Regions from separate parts of the Streptomyces sp. NPDC051921 genome, predicted to be linked through region 1. Evidence: riboswitches for the same ligand, from Rfam matches in the RefSeq annotation. Region 1 holds a riboswitch; the other holds the start of a gene.
What was found. A riboswitch is a leader RNA that binds a small molecule or an ion and turns the genes downstream of it on or off. The one in region 1 is predicted to bind glycine.

Region 1 (11,092 bases):
CGGTGCCCTCGACGCTGGCCAGGGTGCGGCGGGCGGTGGCGACGACGCCGGTGGCCTCGAACTCGGCGGAGGCGGCGGCGAGGAAGTCGACCGGGTCGTCCTGCCAGTCGGGCTCGAAGAGGCGCACGCGGCCGCCGCCGGCGGGCCCGTCGAGGGCGGTGCGGCCGGACCTGCAGAGCTCGGCGACGGCGGGCGGGGGCAGCGGGACGCCGACGGTGCCGCCGGGGTTCACGGCGATGCCGAGCTGCGGGGGCAGGCCGCGGGCGAAGTCGCGGGCGGGGGCGACGGTGTACGACATGCGCTCGCCGGCGATGGCGAGGAACTGCTGCTCGGAGCTGAAGACCGGCACGTACGGGTAGCCGTCGATCTCCAGGGTGGGCAGGTCGAGCTCGGGGCTGTCGGGGCCGCCGCCGTTGGGCAGGGGCACCCAGACGGGGCTGCGGCCGAGGACCTCGACCAGCCGCCCGCCGGCGGAGGGGTTGCCGAGGGAGGCGGCCAGTACTTCCTCGAGCTCATTGCCCGGCCACGTCACGTCCACGGTTCTGTCGTCCCCTTCCGGCACTCGGTGCGGTCAGCACCTTAACGGCGGCTCGGCGCCTCCGTGACCGAAAAGGACGCGAGAAGGCATGGGAGTGGTTCAGGACACGTCGCGGAATCCGATGCTCCGCAGGGTGTCGGCGGCGTCCCGGTCGAGCAGGGTGACCGAGGCGCAGCCGGGCGGCAGGGCGCCGGCCTCGGCGGTGCGCACCAGGCGCGCGACGGCGCGGCGGTGCCGGGCGAAGGCGTAGCCGGAGACGCCCCGGCCCCGCTCCCGCTGGCCGGCCCGGGCGGTCTCGGGGTCGACGTCGAGCAGGATCAGGTGCAGCGCGACCCCGCGCCGGCGGGCCTCGCGGGCGAGCCAGCCGCGCACCCAGGACTGGGTGCCGCAGTCGTGCACGACGACGCCGGCGCCGGAGCGCAGGGCGCGGCGGAGGCCCGCGTAGTGGGCGAGGCGGGCCAGGGGGCGGTAGGCGGCGTAGGGCACGAAGCGGGGCAGCCGGGCCTCCCAGCGCTCCCGGGTGTCCTGCGAGTCGACGGCTCGCCCCTCGGCGGCGCGGCTCATGAGGGTCGACTTGCCGGCCCCGGGCAGCCCGGAGACGACCACCACGTCGCCGGCCGCGAAGCTGAGCACCCGGGGGCTGCGTCCGCCGCGCTCGCGCAGGTCCCTGAGCAGCCGCGCGCGGCGGCGGCTGCGGGCGCGGGCCCGGGCTCCGGCGTGCTGGACCGGTATCCCCGCGCTCGTGGCGTAGGCGCTGGTGCGCTGGACCGTCATCGCATGCTCCCCCCGTCGGGCTCTTTTGAGACCCTTGCCCACGAAGTGTAAAGAAACGGTAATGAGACGCAAGCGATTTGCCGCGCGGACCCGCCGTGCAATGATGAGCGCGCCAGGCGCTCGCACGAGCGCCCACAACCGCATACCGGCCGCTCGAATCCGCGCGGGAGAGTTCCGGGGCACCCTGTGCGCCCGGGCGCCGAAGGAGCAAGCACCTCCCTTGAATCTCTCAGGCCCCGTACCGCGTGGATGAGGCAGATCTGAAAAGCGGGTCGCCCTGTCGCGTCCCCACCCAAGGTGCAAGCCGAGGATGCCCTCGGTGAACCTCTCAGGTTCCATGACAGATGGGGAGGATCGTCCTCACCGTCATGCACGTCGTGCCCTGCACGCCCTGGGACCCGGGAGCCACCCCATGAGCACTGCCCCCCGTCTGACCGCCCTCGATGCGCTGCATCGTTCGCTGGGCGCGACCATGACCGACTTCGCCGGCTGGGACATGCCGCTGCGCTACGCCAGCGAGCGCGACGAGCACAACGCCGTCCGCACCAAGGCCGGCCTCTTCGACCTCTCCCACATGGGCGAGATCACCGTCACGGGCCCGCAGGCCGTGGACCTCCTGGACTACGCCCTCGTCGGCAACATCTCCACCGTGGGCAACGGCCGCGCCCGCTACACGATGATCTGCCAGGAGGACGGCGGCATCCTGGACGACCTGATCGTCTACCGCCTCGGCGAGACCGAGTACATGGTCGTCGCCAACGCCTCCAACGCGCAGGTCGTCCTCGACGCCCTGACCGAGCGCGCCGCCGGCTTCGACGCCGAGGTCCGCGACGACCGCGACGCCTACGCGCTCATCGCCGTCCAGGGCCCCGAGTCCCCCGGCATCCTGAAGTCGCTCACGGACGCCGACCTGGACGGTCTGAAGTACTACGCGGGCCTGCCCGGCACCGTCGCCGGCGTCCCCGCCCTGATCGCCCGCACGGGCTACACCGGCGAGGACGGCTTCGAGCTCTTCCTCAAGCCGGAGCACGCCGAGGGCGTGTGGCAGGCGCTGACCGAGGCGGGTGCGGGCGTCGGCCTCATCCCGTGCGGCCTGTCCTGCCGCGACACGCTCCGCCTGGAGGCGGGCATGCCGCTGTACGGCCACGAGCTGACGACCGCGCTCACCCCCTTCGACGCGGGCCTGGGCCGGGTCGTGAAGTTCGAGAAGACCACGAACGAGGGCCGTTTCGTCGGCCGCGAGGCGCTGGAGAAGGCCGCCGAGCGCGCCGAGGCCGCCCCGCCGCGCAAGCTGGTCGGCCTGGTCGCCGAGGGCCGCCGGGTGCCGCGCGCCGGCATGTCCGTCGTCGCGAACGGCGAGGTCATCGGCGAGATCACCTCCGGCGCACCGTCCCCGACCCTGGGCAAGCCGATCGCCATGGCCTACGTGGACGCCGCTTTCGCCGCTCCGGGCACCGAGGGCGTCGGCGTGGACATCCGCGGCGCCCACGAGCCGTACGAGGTCGTGGCGCTGCCGTTCTACAAGCGCCAGAAGTGATCATGGGGCGCCGGCCCCGTCGGCGCCGGACGTGACGCATTCGTCTCAGGACACGTCTCACCCCGCAAGACCCCCGTACATCAGCACTCCCCCGATCCAGGAGAATCAGCTCATGAGCAACCCCCAGCAGCTGCGTTACAGCAAGGAGCACGAGTGGCTGTCGGCCGTCGAGGACGGCGTCGCCACGGTCGGCATCACCGAGCACGCGGCCAACGCCCTCGGCGACATCGTGTACGTCCAGCTCCCCGAGGTCGGCGCCACCGTGACCGCGGGCGAGGAGTGTGGCGAGCTGGAGTCGACCAAGTCCGTGAGCGAGCTGTACTCCCCGGTGACCGGTGAGGTCGTCGAGGCGAACCAGGACGTCGTGGACGACCCGTCGCTGGTGAACTCCGCTCCGTTCGAGGGCGGCTGGCTGTTCAAGGTGCGCCTCACGGCCGAGCAGGACGACCTGCTCTCCGCCGACGAGTACACCGCCTTCACCGCCGGCTAACCGAGACCCCCAAGGGATCGATTCATGTCGCTTCTGAACACCCCTCTCCACGAGCTGGACCCGGACGTCGCCGCCGCCGTCGACGCCGAGCTCCGCCGCCAGCAGTCCACCCTCGAGATGATCGCCTCGGAGAACTTCGCTCCGGTCGCGGTCATGGAGGCCCAGGGCTCGGTCCTCACCAACAAGTACGCCGAGGGCTACCCGGGCCGCCGCTACTACGGCGGCTGCGAGCACGTCGACGTGGCCGAGCAGATCGCGATCGACCGGATCAAGGACCTGTTCGGCGCCGAGTACGCCAACGTGCAGCCCCACTCCGGCGCCTCCGCCAACCAGGCCGCCCTGTTCGCGATCGCCCAGCCCGGCGACACGATCCTCGGCCTGGACCTGGCGCACGGCGGCCACCTCACCCACGGCATGCGGCTGAACTTCTCCGGCAAGCAGTTCAACGTGGTCGCGTACCACGTGGACGAGGCCGGTCTGGTCGACATGGCCGAGGTCGAGCGCCTCGCCAAGGAGCACCGCCCGAAGGTGATCATCGCGGGCTGGTCGGCCTACCCGCGCCAGCTGGACTTCGCCGAGTTCCGCCGGATCGCCGACGAGGTCGAGGCCTACCTGTGGGTCGACATGGCCCACTTCGCGGGCCTGGTCGCCGCGGGTCTGCACCCGAACCCGGTCGAGTACGCGGACGTGGTCACCTCCACCACGCACAAGACGCTCGGCGGCCCGCGCGGCGGCATCATCCTGGCGAAGAAGGAGTTCGCCAAGAAGCTGAACTCCTCGGTCTTCCCCGGCTTCCAGGGCGGCCCGCTGGAGCACGTGATCGCGGCCAAGGCCGTCTCCTTCAAGGTCGCGGCCTCGGAGGAGTTCAAGGAGCGCCAGGAGCGCACCCTGGAGGGCGCGAAGATCATCGCCGAGCGCCTGGTCCAGGACGACGTCACGCAGCACGGCGTCTCGGTCCTCTCCGGCGGCACCGACGTGCACCTGCTCCTCGTCGACCTGCGGAACTCGGAGCTCGACGGCCAGCAGGCCGAGGACCGCCTCCACGAGGTGGGCATCACGGTCAACCGGAACGCCGTTCCGAACGACCCGCGCCCGCCGATGGTCACCTCCGGCCTGCGCATCGGCACGCCGGCCCTCGCCACCCGCGGCTTCCGGGCCGAGGACTTCCGCGAGGTCGCCGACGTCATCGCCGAGACGCTGAAGCCCGGTTTCGACGCCGAGGCCCTGAAGGCCCGGGTGACGGCACTCGCCGAGAAGCACCCGCTGTACCCCGGCCTGAAGTAATTTCGTACGCTTTAGTTCCAGCGCTCGTTCGTACGAAAGCTCCGGGGCACCGCGCACACTGGACAGTGAGCGCGGTGCCCCACCCCTTTGCCGCCCGACCCGCTCTTCCTGCTGTTCTGCACCACCCCGGCAGACAACGGCGTCTAGCCCCACAAGGAGTCCCCGTGGCCATCTCGGTCTTCGACCTGTTCTCGATCGGCATCGGTCCGTCGAGCTCCCACACGGTGGGCCCGATGCGCGCGGCCCGCATGTTCGCCCGCCGGCTGAAGAACGAGGGCCTGCTCGCCCACACGGCCGCCATACGGGCGGAGCTGTACGGCTCGCTCGGCGCGACCGGCCACGGGCACGGCACCCCGAAGGCCGTCCTGCTCGGCCTGGAGGGCCACTCGCCGCGCACGGTGGACGTGGAGACCGCCGACGACGAGTTCGAGCGGATCAAGGAGAGCGGGCGGATCAACCTGCTCGGCGCCCACGAGATCCCGTTCTCGTTCGACGACGACCTGATCCTGCACCGCCGCAAGGCGCTGCCCTACCACGCCAACGGCATGACGGTCTTCGCGTACGACGCCGAGGGCGCGCTCGTCCTGGAGAAGACCTACTACTCGGTCGGCGGCGGCTTCGTCGTGGACGAGGACGCGGTGGCCGGAGAGAACCCGATCGTGCCTGACGACACGGTCCTGAAGTACCCCTTCCGCACCGGTGACGAGCTGCTCCGCCTCACCAAGGAGACCGGCCTGTCGATCTCCTCGCTGATGCTGGAGAACGAGAAGGCCTGGCGCACCGAGGAGGAGATCCGCACGGGCCTCCTGGAGATCTGGCGGGTCATGCAGGCCTGCGTCTCCCGCGGCATGGCCCGCGAGGGCATCCTGCCGGGCGGCCTCAAGGTCCGCCGCCGTGCCGCCACCTCGGCCCGCAAGCTGCGCTCCGAGGGCGATCCGGCCGCGCACGCGATGGAGTGGATCACCCTCTACGCGATGGCCGTGAACGAGGAGAACGCGGCGGGCGGCCGGGTGGTCACCGCCCCGACGAACGGCGCCGCCGGCATCATCCCCGCGGTCCTGCACTACTACATGAACTTCGTGCCGGGTGCCGACGAGGACGGTGTGGTCCGCTTCCTCCTCGCCGCCGGCGCGATCGGCATGCTCTTCAAGGAGAACGCCTCCATCTCGGGCGCCGAGGTCGGCTGCCAGGGCGAGGTCGGCTCCGCCTGCTCCATGGCGGCCGGCGCCCTCGCCGAGGTCCTGGGCGGCAGCCCGGAGCAGGTCGAGAACGCCGCCGAGATCGGCATGGAGCACAACCTGGGCCTGACCTGCGACCCCGTCGGCGGCCTGGTCCAGATCCCGTGCATCGAGCGCAACGGCATGGCGGCGGTCAAGGCCGTCACGGCCGCGAAGATGTCCATGCGCGGCGACGGCAGCCACCTGGTCTCCCTCGACAAGGTCATCAAGACCATGAAGGACACCGGGGCGGACATGAGCGTGAAGTACAAGGAGACCGCGCGTGGCGGCCTCGCGGTGAACATCATCGAGTGCTGATCGGCCCCTGCCGATCAGTGGTCGTCCCCACTGATCGACTGCCGCTGATCACCGCTGATCACCACTGATCGCGGAACCCGGTCCCCGGGACGGTCGGGGCCTGCTGAGGCCTCGGCTCGTCCCTCAGCAGGGGCACGGGGCCGCGGGGCGCGAAGAGGCCGGGCAGGTCGAGCCGGCCGCCCTTGCGCTCGGCGAGCGTCGCGCCCTGGACCGCCAGGCTCGCGTCCACCGCGCAGTCCCCCGAGCGCACCCCGGTCAGGCAGGCGTCGCGGACCACGCAGACGAGCCCGGAGACCCAGAGGACCAGGCCCAGCTCCACCTCCAGGGTGCCGAGCTTCGCCCCGTCGACGTAGACGTCGACGGTGGGCCGGTGCGTGGAGGTGATCCGGTGGCGCGCGAGCGCCACGACCTCCTCGCTGCCGGGCAGGTCCCGGGTGCGGCGTGCGGCGGCCTTCAGGGCGGAGTGTCCACGCCAGCCGCCGGTCGCGAGGTCGAGCAGATCGAGCCCCAGGAAGTCGTCCACGACCGTCGCCAGCTCGTGCTCGACGGCCCGGTCGGCGGCACGCGTCGTCCGGCCGCGCACCGGGGCGAGCAGCGGCCCCGTCGTGCCGTGGGCCCGCAGCGGGCCGTCGAGGCCCTCCTCCGGCCCCAGCAGGAACGAACGGACGGTCGTCGGTGGCATGGGGGGCGCGGTCGTGGTCATCGCTCCTCCTCGTCGAGGGTCTGCCGGCCGGGGTCCGGGTGCGGGTCGAGCCGGGTGGTGTGGGTGGGGGGCTCACCGGGCGCCCGGTCCTCGGTCAGCTCCGTCGCACCGGTCGCGGGCCGCAGCGCGGTGCTCACGTGCTTGTGCACCCAGCGGGGCCCACGGTGCAGCCGCCCGAAGTACACGAGCGCGGCGGCGGCGAGAGCGAACGCGAGGCCGGAGGTGGATCCGACGACCACACCGACCGGGGTGGCGGAACCACCGCTGCCACCGCCGCCACCGCCGTTGTCGGTGCCGCCGTTGTCCGTACCGCCGTTGTCGGTGCCACCGTTGTCCGTACCGCCGTTGTCGGTGCCACCGTTGTCCGTACCGCCGTTGTCGGTCCCGCCGTCGTCCGTGCCACCGTTGTCGGTCCCACCGTCGTCCGTACCGCCGTTGTCCGTCCCACCGTCGTCCGTACCGCCGTTGTCCGTCCCACCGTCGTCCGTACCGCCGTTGTCCGTCCCACCGTTGTCCGTACCGCCGTTGTCGGTCCCGCCGTTGTCCGTACCGCCGTTGTCGGTCCCACCGCCCTTCGGCGTGACCGTGAACGGGGCGTCGGCGTACTGGTCCGGAGGAGTGGTGCACACCGCCCGCACCGTGCGCGCGCCCTCCTCCGAGCCGTCCGGGACGGTGAACTGGGCGGCGAAGGTGCCGCCGCTGTCGACGGCCGCGGTGGCGAGCTGCTTCTCCTCGTCCCACTGGAGGCGGACGTCCGGGCAGGTGAACCCGGTGCCCTTCGCCTGGACGGTGTCCCCCACGGCGCCCTTCTCCTTGCTGAGGGCGAGCGCCGGGTTCGCGGTGTGCGTCGGCTTCTCGACGACGAAGGGGGCGTCGGCGTAGATGCTCGCGTCAGCGCTGCAGGCGGCCCGGAGGGTGTAGGTGCCCGGTTCGGTGCCCTCCTTGACGGTCGACCGGTAGGAGAAGGAGCCGTCCTGCTTCACGGGGATCCCGGAGCCGAGGGAGGGCCCGTCGACCACGGAGAGGTCGACGGTCTGGGGGGAGCACGCGAAGCCCGAACCCTGGGCGTCGAACGCGTCGCCGACCGCTCCGTGGTCGGGGACGAGCTTGAGCGTCGGGTCCGCCGCAAAGGGGGGAGTGCTGCCACCGCCCGACTGGCCGGTCACCGTGAAGGGGGCCGAGGCGTGTGTCCCCTGGGGCTGGCAGGTCACCGTGACCTGGTGCGAGCCCGGCTGGGCGTCCTTCGGGACCGTGAAGGAACCGTCGAGCTTCTTCGAGTCCGGGTCGAACACGGCGCCCCCGAGACCGGCCGCGTCGAAGGTGACGGTCGCCGTCCCGCACGCCGGGAAGGACCCGTAGATCGTCACGTACTTGCCGGGCGGCCCCTTGGGCGGTTCCAGGGTGATGGAGGCCGCCGCCGCCTGCGGCAACAGCGCCGTCAGGGAAGGGAAGACGACCGGTGCCACGCTGATCGCCGCGCTCAGAAGCACCGCCGTCAGCAATCGACGCACCAGCCGCAGGGCAGTGAACATGAGGGTGAGGGAGGGGGTGGGGGTCACTCCCCATTTTCCTCCCCCGCACGGAACTTCGCTCGCTCGGCACGCCTCGTCACGGAGAGTAGCCGGCACCCACGGGCCGCGGACCCCGTACACAGCGCCGGAAGGACGGTCGGGCACGCGGAGGGGAGGCGGAGGGGACGCGGAGCGTCACCTCGTCACCGTCACCGGGGGCCGGGCGGGCGGCGGCTCACGTACGTACGCGTGGTCGTACGGTTCCGCCCACCCGTGCCCCGGGAAGGGCTCAGGCCTTGTTGAGGTGGGCCCAGAACTCGTCCCAGGAGAGGACGCCGTCGCCGTTGCTGTCGCGCTGCTTGATGAGCGCCTCGGCGACGGTCTCGGTCACGTGGAAGTCGCCCATCTCGGCCATGACGTGCTTGTACTCGGAGGCCGTGATGAAGCCGTCCCCGTCCACGTCGAACTTGTTGAATGCCGTGCGCGCCGATTCGATGTCCGCCACTGCTTCCGCCCCTTCATGGTGCTTCGATGTCGGGGGTCAGATTAGCGGGCGCGCTCATGACGGATGATGGCGGTATGAGCAGCGAGGTGGCACGGATACTGGCGGCGGTTGCGGGCGGGGCGTTCCCTCCGCCGGACGGTTCGACGACGATCGTCCCGCAGCCGAACGGGCGGGACGCGGGGGTGCTGTCGTTCACCGCGCACTCGGTGGTGTTCCTGGACGAGGACCCGGAGTGGATCCGGGCCGAGCTGGCGGCGGCGTCGACGGATCCGCTGGTGGCGAGCATGACCCCGCGGTTCCACGCGGCGCTGATGGCGCGCACGGGGCGGTACGTGAACACGGTCGACCTGATGACGGTCGCGGAGGCCCTGCCGGGCGAGCCGGGGATCGAGCTGCGGGAGATCGCGGATCAGGAGCATCCGCGGGTGGCGCGGGCGTTGAAGTACCGCGACGAGGTCCGGGTGTGGGCGGCGGACGGCGGGGTGCTGATCATGGGCCGGGGCGTGGCGGGCCGTATGGAGGTCGCCGTGGAGGTGGACGAGGACGTACGGCACCGGGGCCTGGGCCGGGCACTGGCGACGGCGGCCCGCCACCTGACCCCGGACCCCGTGGTGTGGGCGCAGAACTCTCCCGGCAACGCCCGCAGCGTCCGCACCTTCCAGGCTGCGGGCTACCGCCCGGTGGGCGCGGAGGTGCTGCTCGTCGCGGGATAGGGCCTGCCCGCCCCTGACCCTCCGGACAGGCCCTGAGGACGCCAGGCCGCCCCGAAGGGACGTCCGGCCGCCTCGGTCCGCCGGTCGGACCGGCGGACCGGCGGACCGGCGGACCGGCGGACCGGCGGACCGGCGGACCGGCGGACGAGGGGTCACCGGAAGATGCCCGTGTGTCCGAGGGAGTAGCGGCCGGGCTGCGGGTAGACCGCCAGGCCGTGGGGGCCGCTGCCGACCGGGATCCGCGCCAGCTGCTTCCCGGTGGCGGTGTCGATCGCGTAGACCTCGGAGTTGTAGCGGCCGGAGAGCCACAGGACCTTGCCGTCGGCGGAGACCCCGCCCATGTCGGGTGATCCGCCGTTGGGGAGCCACCACTTCTTGGTGAGCTTGTCCTGCGCGAAGTCGAAGACGGAGACGGAGCCCTCGCCGCGGTTGGACACGTACATCTCCTGGGAGTCGCGGGAGACGTAGAGGCCGTGGCAGCCCTTGCCGGTGGGCAGGAGCTGCGGGGTGGTGAACTTCTCGCCGTCCAGGACCCACATGCCGTGCGCCATCATGTCGGCGATGTAGAACGTCTTGCCGTCCGGGGAGATCTTCACATCCTGCGGCATGGCGCCCTGGAAGGGCAGCTTCTGCTGGCCGACGACCTCCATCTTCTCGGTGTCGACCTTGAGGAGTTCGCCGGAGAACTCGCAGGAGACGACGAAGTAGCGCCCGTCGGCGGAGAAGTCGGCGTGGTTGACGCCGTAACAACTGACCGGGACGGTCTTCTTCCGCTCCATCGTGTGGGGATCGCGGAAGACGAGTTCGCGGTCGAGCGAGGCCATGACGACCGCGTACTTGCCGTTCGGGGTGAAGTAGAGGTTGTACGGGTCGTGGACCTCGACCGGCTTTCCGGCGACCCCGGTGGCCGGGTCGATGGGGGTGAGCGTGTGGCCGCGGTTGTTGTTGACCCAGAGGGTCTTCAGGTCCCAGGAGGGCACGACGTGCTGCGGCTGGACGCCGACGGGGATGGTCTCGACGACCTTGTAGGTGGCGGGGTCGATGACGCTGACCGTGTTGGAGTTGGTGTTGGGGACGTAGATGCGGGAGGGGAAGTCCTTGACGACCGGCGAGAGTTGGTTGGGCCGGTCGGCCGCGTAGACGTCGTCGCGCCGGAGCAGCGGCGGCATGCCGGGCAGTCCGGCGGGGGCGGCGGCCGGCTTCGGTGCGGCGGGGAGCTCGGCGGCCTTCCTGGTGCCGCCGCCGGTGTCGGCGGGGCGGGGGCTGCCGCAGGCGGCGAGGCCGAGGGCGAGCAGCAGGGCGGCGGCCAGCGTCTTCGTTCGGGGGGCGGGGGTCGGCATCAGGTCAGCAACTCCGTGGTGGTCACCGCGGAGAGGCCGCGGCGGTCGAGGTCGGCGAGGAGGAGGGGCAGCGCGGCAACGGTGTCCGGGTAGCCGAAGTGGAGGCTGACGACCGATCCGTTGCGGATGCTCCCGGTGACGTGGGCGACGACGGCGGCGGGT
Region 2 (11,092 bases), on a different contig from region 1:
GGTGGTGGAGGCGGCCGGGGACCGGTTCGTCGACACCACGGACGGTGTGCGGGTCGTGGAGGCCGACGGGCGCTGGGTGATGGTGCTGCCCGACCCGGCGGAGGCCGTCACCCATCTGTGGGCGGAGGGACCGGACGACACCTCCGCGCAGGCTCTGCTCGACGAGTGGTCGGCCGTGGTGGACAGCGCAGGTCAGTAGGCGGGCGGGGACGCCCGAGCCGGATGGGCCGGGAGGCGCCCGTGTGCGCCTCCCGGCTCTTCGGTGGGGCCATTCGGCGGTACGGCGTGCGACGTGCGACGATGAGCGGCATGTCGCAGCAGCCCCCCGTTCGGAGCACAGGAACGCCACCTCCGCGTCCGGACGCGTCCATGTCGCTGCTGAACAACGTGATCGACCACGCCCTGGACGACGGATACGCGGAGGCCTCGGCCCGGCGCGCGGCCGAGGGCGGCGGTATGCCGCGTACGGTCCGCGCGAAGCTCGGCCTGGCGGCCGGCCTGGTGCTCGCGGCGGCCGTGGTGACGCTCGGAGCGGCCGAGGCGCGGGTGTCCGCGCCGGTGGTGGCCAAGGAGCGGCAGGACCTGATCGACCGGATCGACTCGGAGACCTCCGCGGCCGACAAGTTGGAGCAGGACGTCGAGCGGATCCGCGACGAGGTCGGGGAGCGGCAGCGCAAGGCGCTGGAGGAGCACGGCGGCGACCAGGCCGAGGTGGTGGCGGTGCTCTCCGGGGCGACCCCCGTGCACGGGCCGGGCGTGAAACTCGTCGTGGACGACGCCAAGGGCACCGACACGGGCGGCGGCGGCCCCCGCGAGAGCAGCGGTTTCTCGGACACCGGGCGGGTGCGCGACCGCGACATGCAGCGCGTGGTCAACGGCCTGTGGGAGTCGGGCGCCGAGGCGGTCGCGATCAACGGGCAGCGGCTGACGGCGCTGTCGGCGATCCGGGCCGCGGGCGACGCCATACTGGTCGACAACAAGCCGCTGGTGCCGCCGTACACGATCCTCGCCATCGGCGACGGACAGCGGCTGAGCACCGCGTTCCAGGACAGCGCCGACGGGCAGTACCTGCACGCGCTGCAGGAGAACTTCGGGATCCGTACCAGCATCTCGGCGGAGGGTGACGTGCGTCTGCCGGCCGCGCCGAGCCTGACCGTACGTACAGCAGAGCCGAGGGGAGCCGGGGCGGCCAAGGCCACCGGGCAGGCCACGGCCGACACAGGGAAGGGCACATCTTGATCGCCGTACTGGGCCTGATCGTGGGAGTCGTGGTCGGACTGTTGGTCCGGCCCGAGGTTCCGGCGGTGGTCGAGCCCTATCTTCCGATCGCCGTGGTCGCCGCCCTCGACGCGGTCTTCGGCGGACTGCGCGCCATGCTCGACGGCATCTTCGTCGACAAGGTCTTCGTGGTGTCGTTCCTGTCGAACGTCGTCGTGGCCGCCCTGATCGTCTTCCTCGGCGACAAGCTGGGCGTGGGCGCGCAGCTGTCGACCGGTGTCGTCGTCGTCCTCGGCATCCGGATCTTCTCCAACGCCGCCGCCATCCGGCGGCACGTGTTCCGGGCGTGAGGCCGATGAGCGAGAACGAGAACCGGGACGAGAACGAGAACCGCACCGAGAATCGGACCGGGAACGAGAGCCGGGCCGAGAACGTAGGCGAGAACAACCCGGTACAGGTGCCGGACGAAGACGGTACGGTCGGGCCGGCCGAGCGGCCGGAGTCGCCGCAGCCGCCGCCGGCGCGTCCGGAGGACCAGCCGCCGCTGCGCGCTCCGGGACAGCCGCAGGCCGGCCCGGCCGGTGCGCCGCAGGAGCCCGGTCAGTCGCAGCCGCGGCCCCAGGGCCCCGTTCGTCCGGCTCGGCCGGAACCCCAGGCCCGGCCGCAGGGCCCGGCGCAGGCCGGTCAGCCCCGGCCCGAGCCGCAGGGGCCGGGTCGGCCCCCGCAGGGGCAGCGGCCTCCGGGGCCGGGGCGCCCACAGGCTGCCCCGCAGGGGCAGCAGCCGCAGCCGCAGGGTCCGCAGCCGGGACAGTCCCGGCCCGTGCCGCACGGGCAGGGCGGGCCTCGGCCTCAAGGGCAGCCGCAGCCGCAGTTCCGGCCGCAGGGGCAGCAGCCCCCGGGACCGGGGCAGCCGGGACCTCGTCCGCAGGACCGGCCGCAGCAGGGTCAGCCGCAGCCGGGTCGGCCCCAGCCTCCCGGGCGGCCCCAACCGCAGGCCCACGGGCGGCCGCAGCCGCAGCCGGTGCCTCAGCCCGCGCCCCCGCAGGCTGCCGCGCCGAAGGCCGAGTCCGGTGGCTCCGGGCGGCAGCGGTTGGCCGCCAGTCTGTGGCCGCCGCGGGTGAGCAGGGCTCAACTCGTCGTCGCGCTGCTGCTGTTCGTGCTCGGTCTCGGGCTCGCGATCCAGGTCCGGTCGACGAGCGACAACAGTGCGCTGCGGGGCGCGCGCCAGGAGGACCTGGTGCGGATCCTCGACGAGCTCGACGACCGCACCCAGCGCCTTGAGGACGAGAAGACCCGTCTGGAGAAGCAGCAGTCGGAGCTGGAGTCCAGCTCCGACCAGGCCGAGGAGGCGCGCAAGCAGACCCAGGAGAAGGAGCGGCAGCTCGGCATCCTGGCCGGTACGGTCGCCGCCGAGGGCCCCGGGATCACGCTCACGATCACGGATCCGTCCGGCTCCATCGAGTCGGACATGCTGCTCGACGCCATCCAGGAGCTGCGCGCGGCCGGTGCGGAGGCGATCCAGGTGAACGACGTGCGCGTGGTGGCGGACAGCTATTTCTCGGGCAGCGGACGCGATATGCGCATCGATGGAACGCAAGTGACCGCTCCGTACGTCTTCAAGGTCATCGGCAAGCCGGAGGATCTCGAGCCCGCGCTCAACATCCCCGGCGGCGTCGTCCAGACACTGGAGAAGGAGCAGGCCACGGCCACGGTGCAGCGTTCCGGGAAGATCGTCGTCGACGCCTTGCGGCCTGCGAAGCGGCCTGACTACGCTCAGTCGTCCTCGCAGTGAGGCGGGACTGGATGACGGTCACGCGGCAAGGGCATGACCTTGCGGGGGGTCGCCGCACCACAAGGGTGGTGCGTGGTGGAAACTGTCGAGTGGCTACGGACGTTGTGAAGATGTCCGGGTCGGCAGGTGTGTTCAGTCAGGGTTCGTCCTGCCCCACGGGCGGGTCTGTTTCGGTCAAGGGGAATCGCCCGTGAAGTTGTTTTCGAAGTTGTTCGGCAAGAGCGGACGCGAGGACGGCGGCAACGCCAAGCACCGCGCGCCGCGCCACGCCCAGAGTGAGGAACAGGGCGCCGAGCGCCCGCTCTTCCGTGACGAGGTCGCCGGCCAGGGTGGCGACATTCCGGGCGCGTCCTCTGTTGACCCTGCCGGTGCCGCGCGCATAGGTTTCGGAGAACCATCAACCTCAAGTACGGGTGGAGGGTTCGCCCCCGATCCGTATGCGACCCAGACCTCCGCGGGGCAGCCGCGGCAGGAGGACGCGTCCATGCCGGTGTGTACGAGGTGCGGTCACCGTAATACGGCGGACAGCCGGTTCTGCTCCCACTGCGGCGCGCCGCTGCGGGGCGGAGTCGTGCCGGAGCGTGCTTCCGAGACGACCTCGACGATCTCCATCTCGGGGCTCGAGGCCTACGACGCCGAGGTCACCGGCCAGATCCCGTCGCTCTCGCCCGAGGCCCTCGCGGCCGTGGAGGCGCTGCCCGTCGGCGCCGCGCTGCTCATCGTGCGCCGCGGTCCGAACTCGGGCAGCCGCTTCCTGCTGGACGGCGAGCTGACCACGGCCGGCCGCCACCCGCAGAGCGACATCTTCCTCGACGACGTGACCGTGTCGCGTCGCCACGTGGAGTTCCGGCGCCAGCAGGACGGCACCTTCACGGTGTCGGACGTCGGCAGCCTCAACGGCACCTACGTCAACCGTGAGCCGATCGACTCGGTCGTGCTCTCCAACGGTGACGAGGTGCAGATCGGCAAGTACCGGCTCGTGTTCTTCGCGAGCCAGCGGGGCGTGTGACGCCCCGGAGAACCTTCAGGGAAGGTCCATGCTGCGTACACCGACGGGCGGTGCCGGCCTCGGCACCGCCGCCGCGGGCGACGCACTGGTCAGCATCGGCACGGTGCTGAGCCAGCTGCGCGACGAGTTTCCCGAAGTGACCATCTCCAAGATCCGGTTCCTGGAGGCCGAGGGGCTCGTGGAGCCCCGGCGGACGGCCTCCGGGTACCGGAAGTTCAGCCCGCAGGACGTGGAGCGGCTCGCCCAGATCCTGCGGATGCAGCGGGACCACTACCTCCCGCTCAAGGTCATCCGTGAGCACCTGGACGCCCTTGCCCGGGGTGAGCAGGTCGCCCTGCCCGCGCCGAGCCCCCAGCGCGACCTGCTCGACGGGGCCTGGGACACGGACGGCGGCGACCGGCCCACGGCGGCCCGGCTCGGCCGGGCCGAGCTGCTGGCCGCGGCGGAGGTCACCGAGTCGGAGCTCGCCGAATGGGAGTCCTACGGGCTGATCGGCCAGGCGGACGGCGGGGGCTACGACGCCGAGACCGTGACCGTCGCCAAGCTGGTGGCGGATCTGGGGAGATTCGGTCTGGAACCCCGGCACCTGCGGGCCGTCAAGGCCGCGGCGGACCGGGAGGCCGGCCTGGTCGAGCAGATGGTGGCACCGCTGCGCCGGCACCGGAATCCGCAGACCAGGGCCCATGCGGAGGCCACCGCCAAAGAGCTCGCCGGACTCTCCGTGCGGCTCCACGCGGCACTGGTCCAGACCGCGCTCGGACTCCGTCTGCAGTGATCTCCGGACGGCCCGACTACCCAAACCGGTCGGGCACGTCCTAGGGTTGCTGTGTGAACGAGCTCGACGTTGTGGGTGTCCGGGTGGAAATGCCCTCCAACCAGCCGATCGTGCTCCTGCGTGAAGTGGGAGGCGACCGGTACCTCCCCATCTGGATCGGACCGGGGGAGGCGACCGCGATCGCCTTCGCCCAGCAGGGCATGGCCCCGGCCAGGCCGCTGACGCACGACCTCTTCAAGGACGTGCTCGAGGCCGTGGGGCAGGAGCTCACCGAAGTCCGCATCACGGATCTGCGTGACGGGGTCTTCTACGCCGAGCTGGTCTTCGCCAGCGGCGTCGAGGTGAGCGCTCGGCCGTCCGACGCGATAGCGCTGGCGCTGCGCACGGGATCGCCGATCTACGGCAGTGACGGTGTGCTCGACGACGCGGGGATCGCGATTCCGGACGAGCAGGAGGACGAGGTGGAGAAGTTCCGCGAGTTCCTCGACCAGATCTCCCCGGAGGACTTCGGGACCAGCAACCAGTAGGCCGGCGGTCGGTGGTCGCCGGGCCGCCCGTGGTCGGGCGGCGCCTGGCGGTGCCCTCGGAGCATTCGAGTAGCCGTTCCCCGGAGTGGGATACGGGAAACCACTCTCAGGGTGATTATCACTCGGCGTGCCGAGTGTGGCGATCGTTGACGCACCCCGAGTGACTGCCTACCTTCGTGTGGGCAGGTCAAGGACGGAGGGTCGGCGTGATGAGCAGCGGCGACGGTACGGCAGGGGGCTTCCTGGGGCGTGCCCCCGGGGAGAGTGGCCCGTATCCGCTTCACGGCAGTGTGGGCGACCTCGGTGCGGACGCGAGCGCGGGTTCGGACGTGGGGTCGGACGCCGTCGGCTACCGCGGACCCACGGCCTGCGCGGCGGCCGGCATCACGTACCGCCAACTGGACTACTGGGCGCGCACGGGTCTGGTCGAGCCGAGCGTGCGGCCCGCGTACGGCTCCGGGACGCAGCGGCTTTACAGTTTCCGTGACGTCGTCGTTCTCAAGATCGTCAAGCGTTTCCTCGACACCGGGGTCGCGCTGCAGAACATCCGGGCCGCCGTGCAGCACCTGCGGGCCCGTGGCTTCCGCGATCTGGAGCGGATGACGCTCATGAGCGACGGTGCCACCGTCTACGAGTGCTCGTCGCCGGACGAGGTCGTCGACCTGCTCCAGGGCGGCCAGGGCGTCTTCGGGATCGCCGTGGGCGTGGTGTGGCGGGACGTCGAGGCGGCGCTGTCGCAGCTGCACGGTGAGCGCGTGGACACCGGAGAGACGTTGATCGGGCACAACCCGGCGGACGAGCTGGCGCGGCGGCGCAGGGACCGCGCGGTCTGATCGCCGCCGATTGTCAGTGCCGTAGGGCAGCATCGGACGTGTGAGAGCCGCGCCCACGATCCTCCATCTCGACATGGATGCCTTCTTCGCCGCCGCCGAGCAGGCGTCGAAGCCCAGCCTGCGGGGAAAACCCGTGGTCGTGGGCGGCCTCGGGCCGCGCGGAGTGGTCGCCACCGCGTCGTACGAGGCGCGCCGCTTCGGTGTGCACTCCGCGATGCCGATGGGACAGGCGCGCCGCCTCGCGCCGAACGCGGCCTATCTGGTGCCGCGCTTCACCTTCTACCGGGCGATCAGCGGGCAGGTCATGGAGCTGCTCGGCCGGCTCTCGCCGCTCGTCGAGCCGCTCAGCCTGGACGAGGCCTTCGTCGACCTGGAGGCCGGGGGCGTGGCCGACGACAGCGCGAGCGCGCGGGCGGCGGGGGAGAGGCTGCGCCGGGACATCCTGGCCACGACCGGGCTGACCGGGTCGGTCGGGCTCGCCGGGTCGAAGATGTTGGCGAAGATCGCCTCCGAGGAGGCCAAGCCGGACGGGCTCGTGCTCATCGAGCCGGGGACGGAGCGCGAGCTGCTGGGGCCCCGTTCGGTGCGGATCATCCCCGGGATCGGCCCGGCCACGGGGGAGCACCTGCGGCGGGCCGGGATCGTGACCGTGACGGACGTGGTGGAAGCGGGGGAGGACGAGCTCGTACGGCTCCTGGGGCGCGCGCACGGGTCCTCCCTGCACCAGATGGCCCTGGGGCACGACGACCGGCCCGTGGTGGCCGAGAGGGACGCCAAGTCGGTGTCGGTCGAGGACACCTTCGACGTGGACCTGCACGACCGGCTGCGGATCCGGCTGGAGGTGGAGCGGCTCGCGGAGCGGTGCGTCGCGCGGTTGCGCGGCTCGGGCCACTCGGGGCGGACGATCGTCCTGAAGGTGCGGCGGTACGACTTCTCGACGCTGACGCGGTCCGAGACGCTGCGGGGGCCGACGGACGACCCGGTGGTGGTGCGCGAGGCCGCCGGGCGGTTGCTGGAGCTGGTGGACACGACGGGCGGGGTGCGGCTGCTCGGCGTCGGGGTGAGCGGGCTCGCGGACTACACCCAGGAAGACCTGTTCGCGCAGGCGGAGGCGCGGGAGGCGGCGCTCGGGGGCGAGGGGGAGGCCACCGGACCGGCGGGCCCGGAGGAGCCCGACGTCGCCGCCGCGCCGGCGCCCCCGACGGCCACGGAGACCGCCGAGCGACGCTGGGCCGCCGGGCACGACGTGCGGCACGCGGTGTACGGGGCCGGGTGGGTGCAGGGCAGCGGCCTCGGGCGGGTCACCGTCCGCTTCGAGGAGCCGACGTCCGCGCCGGGCCGTGTCCGGACGTTCCCGGTCGACGACCCGGACCTGTCGCCGTCGGACCCGTTGCCGCTGGTCCCGGGCGGGGAGACGGGGGCGGCGGCCTAGTGCCGCCCCCGGGCCGTGCAGGGCTCCGTGCCGCCATGCCGGGCTCCGTCCGGGGCATGCCGGGCTCGGACTGGTGTGACCCGAAGGGCTTGGCCCTGGCACTGCTCGGCTAGATGTCCTCCTGGCCCGCCAGGCGACCGAAGTCCCTGGGGGTGTCCTGGGGCGGTGGCGGGAGGGCCATGCTGTAGTGGCGGTAGAGCTGGAGCTCCTGTTCCGGGGAGAGGTGGCGTCCCACGCCGAAGTCGGGGGCGTCCTTGATGAGGGCGCGGTCGTACGGGATGTGGAGGGCGTCGTTCACGAAGTCGCTCGGCTCCAGGGGGACGAAGGCGTCCCGGCTGAACAGGCCGGTGCGTACGGCGGCCCATTCGGGGACTCCCGTCGCGTCGTCCAGGTACACCTCGTCCACGGTGCCGATCTTGTGTCCGTTCCGGTCGAACGCCTTGCGGCCGATCAGGCTGCGCGGATCGATGTCGGTCTGCACGGTCCCTCCAACTGGTCGCAACTGCTCTACAAGCACTACGAAAGTGCACATCTGGGATGTCGGCCACTTGAGCGATGGAAGAAGGAACGGCGCTGGTAGGCTGGCTGTGGCTGTCGACCCCGCGCGGGAGAGTCCTCCGGAGGAATCCTCACGGAGGCGCCGAAGGAGCAAATCCTCCCCGGAATCTCTCAGGCCCCTGTACCGCGCGGACGAGGTCACTCTGGAAAGCAGGGCGGGCGTCGACGGCGATCCGCTCTCACCGACGGTGAAAGCCGGCCCACCGCGAGGCGGGGCCGGTGAAGCTCTCAGGTTTGGATGACAGAGGGGGAGGCCGTCCGGGCACCCGCGCCGTGGTGCCCCTCGCAGGTCGTGACGACCAGGAGGCCCCCGTACATGACCGCCAACCGCATTCCGCTCTCCGAGCTCGAGCAGGGTATTCCCTTCGAGCAGCGGCACATCGGACCCGACGCCGAGGCGCGGGCCAAGATGCTCGCCCAGGTCGGTTACGGCTCCCTCGACGAGCTCACGGCCGCCGCCGTTCCGGACGTCATCAAGAACGCCGAGGCCCTGGCGCTCCCGGCGGCCCGCACCGAGGCCGAGGTGCTCGCAGAGCTGCGCGCGCTGGCCGACCGCAACCAGGTGCTCGCTCCGATGATCGGGCTCGGCTACTACGGGACCTTCACGCCGCCGGTCATCCTGCGGAACGTCATGGAGAACCCGGCCTGGTACACGGCCTACACGCCGTACCAGCCGGAGATCTCCCAGGGCCGTCTGGAGGCGCTGCTCAACTTCCAGACCATGGTCGCCGACCTGACCGGCCTGCCCACCTCGGGCGCCTCCCTCCTCGACGAGGGCACCGCCGCCGCCGAGGCCATGGCGCTCTCCCGGCGCGTGGGCAAGGTCAAGAACGGTGTCTACCTGATCGACGCCGACGCGCTGCCGCAGACCATCGCCGTCATCGAGACCCGCGCCGAGCCGACCGGCGTCGAGGTCGTCGTCGCCGACCTGAGCGCCGGCATCCCCGCCGAGATCGCCGAGCGCGGCGTCTTCGGTGTGCTGCTCCAGTACCCGGGTGCCTCCGGTGCCATCCGTGACATCAAGCCGGTCATCGACCAGGCCCACGAGCTCGGTGCCGTCGTCACCGTCGCCGCCGACCTGCTCGCCCTGACGCTGCTCGCCTCGCCCGGCTCGCTCGGCGCCGACATCGCCGTCGGCACCACCCAGCGCTTCGGTGTGCCGATGGGCTTCGGCGGTCCGCACGCCGGCTACATGGCCGTCCAGGACAAGCACGCCCGCTCCCTGCCCGGCCGCCTCGTCGGCGTCTCCGTCGACTCCGACGGCAACAAGGCCTACCGCCTGGCCCTGCAGACCCGCGAGCAGCACATCCGCCGCGAGAAGGCCACCAGCAACATCTGTACCGCTCAGGTGCTGCTCGCCGTCATGGCCGGCATGTACGCCGTCTACCACGGCCCCGAGGGGCTGAAGGGGATCGCGCAGCGGACCCACCGCTACGCCGCCGTCCTCGCCGCCGGGCTGCGCGCCGGGGGCGTCGAGCTCACCCAGGGCGCCTTCTTCGACACCCTCACCGCCCGCGTCCAGGGCCGCGCCGACGAGGTCGTCGCCGCCGCCCGCGAGGCCGGTGTCAACCTCTACCGCGTCGACGCCGACCACGTGTCCGCCTCCTGCGACGAGACCACCACGCGCGCCCAGCTGGCCGCGGTCTGGTCCGCGTTCGGCGTGACCGCCGACATCGAGGCCCTCGACGCCGTCACCGAGGACGGGCTGCCCGGTGACGCGCTGCGCACCGACGCGTACCTGACCCACCCGGTCTTCCACGCGCACCGCTCCGAGACCTCGATGCTGCGCTACCTGCGCAAGCTGGCCGACCGCGACTACGCGCTCGACCGCGGCATGATCCCGCTCGGCTCCTGCACCATGAAGCTGAACGCGACCACCGAGATGGAGCCGGTGACCTGGCCCGAGTTCGGTCAGATCCACCCGTTCGCGCCGGTCGAGCAGGCGCAGGGCTACCTCACGCTCATCACCGAGCTGGAGGAGCGCCTCGCCGAGGTCACCGGCTACGACAAGGTGTCGATCCAGCCGAACGCCGGCTCCCAGGGCGAGCTGGCCGGTCTGCTCGCCGTCCGCGCCTACCACCGCGCCAACGGCGACCTGCAGCGCACCGTCTGCCTCATCCCGTCCTCCGCGCACGGCACCAACGCCGCCTCCGCGGTGATGGCCGGCATGAAGGTCGTCGTCGTCAAGACGGCGGACGACGGCGAGGTCGACGTCGAGGACCTGCGTGCCAAGATCGAGCAGCACCGCGACGAGCTCGCCGTGCTGATGATCACCTACCCGTCCACGCACGGTGTGTTCGAGGAGCACGTCGCCGACATCTGCGCGGCCGTGCACGAGGCCGGCGGCCAGGTGTACGTCGACGGCGCCAACCTGAACGCCCTGGTCGGCCTCGCCAAGCCGGGCCACTTCGGCGGCGACGTCTCGCACCTGAACCTGCACAAGACCTTCTGCATCCCGCACGGCGGCGGCGGCCCCGGCGTCGGTCCGGTCGCGGTCCGCGCGCACCTCGCCCCGTACCTGCCGAACCACCCGCTGCAGCCGACGGCCGGGCCCGAGACCGGCGTCGGTCCGATCTCGGCCGCTCCGTGGGGCTCCGCGGGCATCCTGCCGATCTCGTGGTCGTACGTGCGCCTGATGGGCGGCGAGGGCCTCAAGCGCGCCACCCAGGTGGCCGTGCTCGGCGCCAACTACATCGCCAAGCGCCTCGAGCCGCACTACCCGGTGCTGTACACGGGCCCCGGCGACCTGGTCGCGCACGAGTGCATCATCGACCTGCGCCCGCTCTCGAAGGAGACCGGTGTCAGCGTCGACGACATCGCCAAGCGCCTGATCGACTACGGCTTCCACGCCCCGACGATGTCGTTCCCGGTTGCCGGCACGCTGATGATCGAGCCCACCGAGTCCGAGGACCTCGGCGAGATCGACCGCTTCTGCGACGCGATGATCG

Region 2: linked by a shared signal. The riboswitch ahead of gcvP (aminomethyl-transferring glycine dehydrogenase) and the one ahead of gcvT (glycine cleavage system aminomethyltransferase GcvT) in region 1 are both predicted to bind glycine.

The regions. Positions count from the first base shown of each region.
Region 1 is NZ_JBFAXU010000002.1:63,193-74,284, forward strand. Features, by position in the region: gene AB0M16_RS02980 (enhanced serine sensitivity protein SseB) at 1-538, opposite strand, end outside; gene AB0M16_RS02985 (AAA family ATPase) at 638-1,312, opposite strand; glycine riboswitch at 1,467-1,566, shown strand; gene gcvT (glycine cleavage system aminomethyltransferase GcvT) at 1,725-2,849, shown strand; gene gcvH (glycine cleavage system protein GcvH) at 2,962-3,339, shown strand; gene glyA (serine hydroxymethyltransferase) at 3,364-4,623, shown strand; gene AB0M16_RS03005 (L-serine ammonia-lyase) at 4,788-6,158, shown strand; gene AB0M16_RS03010 (hypothetical protein) at 6,217-6,861, opposite strand; gene AB0M16_RS03015 (hypothetical protein) at 6,858-8,420, opposite strand; gene AB0M16_RS03020 (EF-hand domain-containing protein) at 8,662-8,877, opposite strand; gene AB0M16_RS03025 (GNAT family N-acetyltransferase) at 8,952-9,590, shown strand; gene AB0M16_RS03030 (hypothetical protein) at 9,743-10,930, opposite strand; gene AB0M16_RS03035 (polysaccharide deacetylase family protein) at 10,930-11,092, opposite strand, start outside.
Region 2 is NZ_JBFAXU010000041.1:32,440-43,531, reverse strand. Features, by position in the region: gene AB0M16_RS35315 (mannose-1-phosphate guanyltransferase) at 1-199, shown strand, start outside; gene AB0M16_RS35310 (DUF881 domain-containing protein) at 310-1,239, shown strand; gene AB0M16_RS35305 (small basic family protein) at 1,236-1,568, shown strand; gene AB0M16_RS35300 (DUF881 domain-containing protein) at 2,240-3,010, shown strand; gene AB0M16_RS35295 (FHA domain-containing protein) at 3,093-4,019, shown strand; gene AB0M16_RS35290 (MerR family transcriptional regulator) at 4,048-4,794, shown strand; gene AB0M16_RS35285 (bifunctional nuclease family protein) at 4,848-5,321, shown strand; gene AB0M16_RS35280 (MerR family transcriptional regulator) at 5,531-6,154, shown strand; gene AB0M16_RS35275 (DNA polymerase IV) at 6,195-7,586, shown strand; gene AB0M16_RS35270 (PRC-barrel domain-containing protein) at 7,696-8,067, opposite strand; glycine riboswitch at 8,182-8,281, shown strand; gene gcvP (aminomethyl-transferring glycine dehydrogenase) at 8,461-11,092, shown strand, end outside.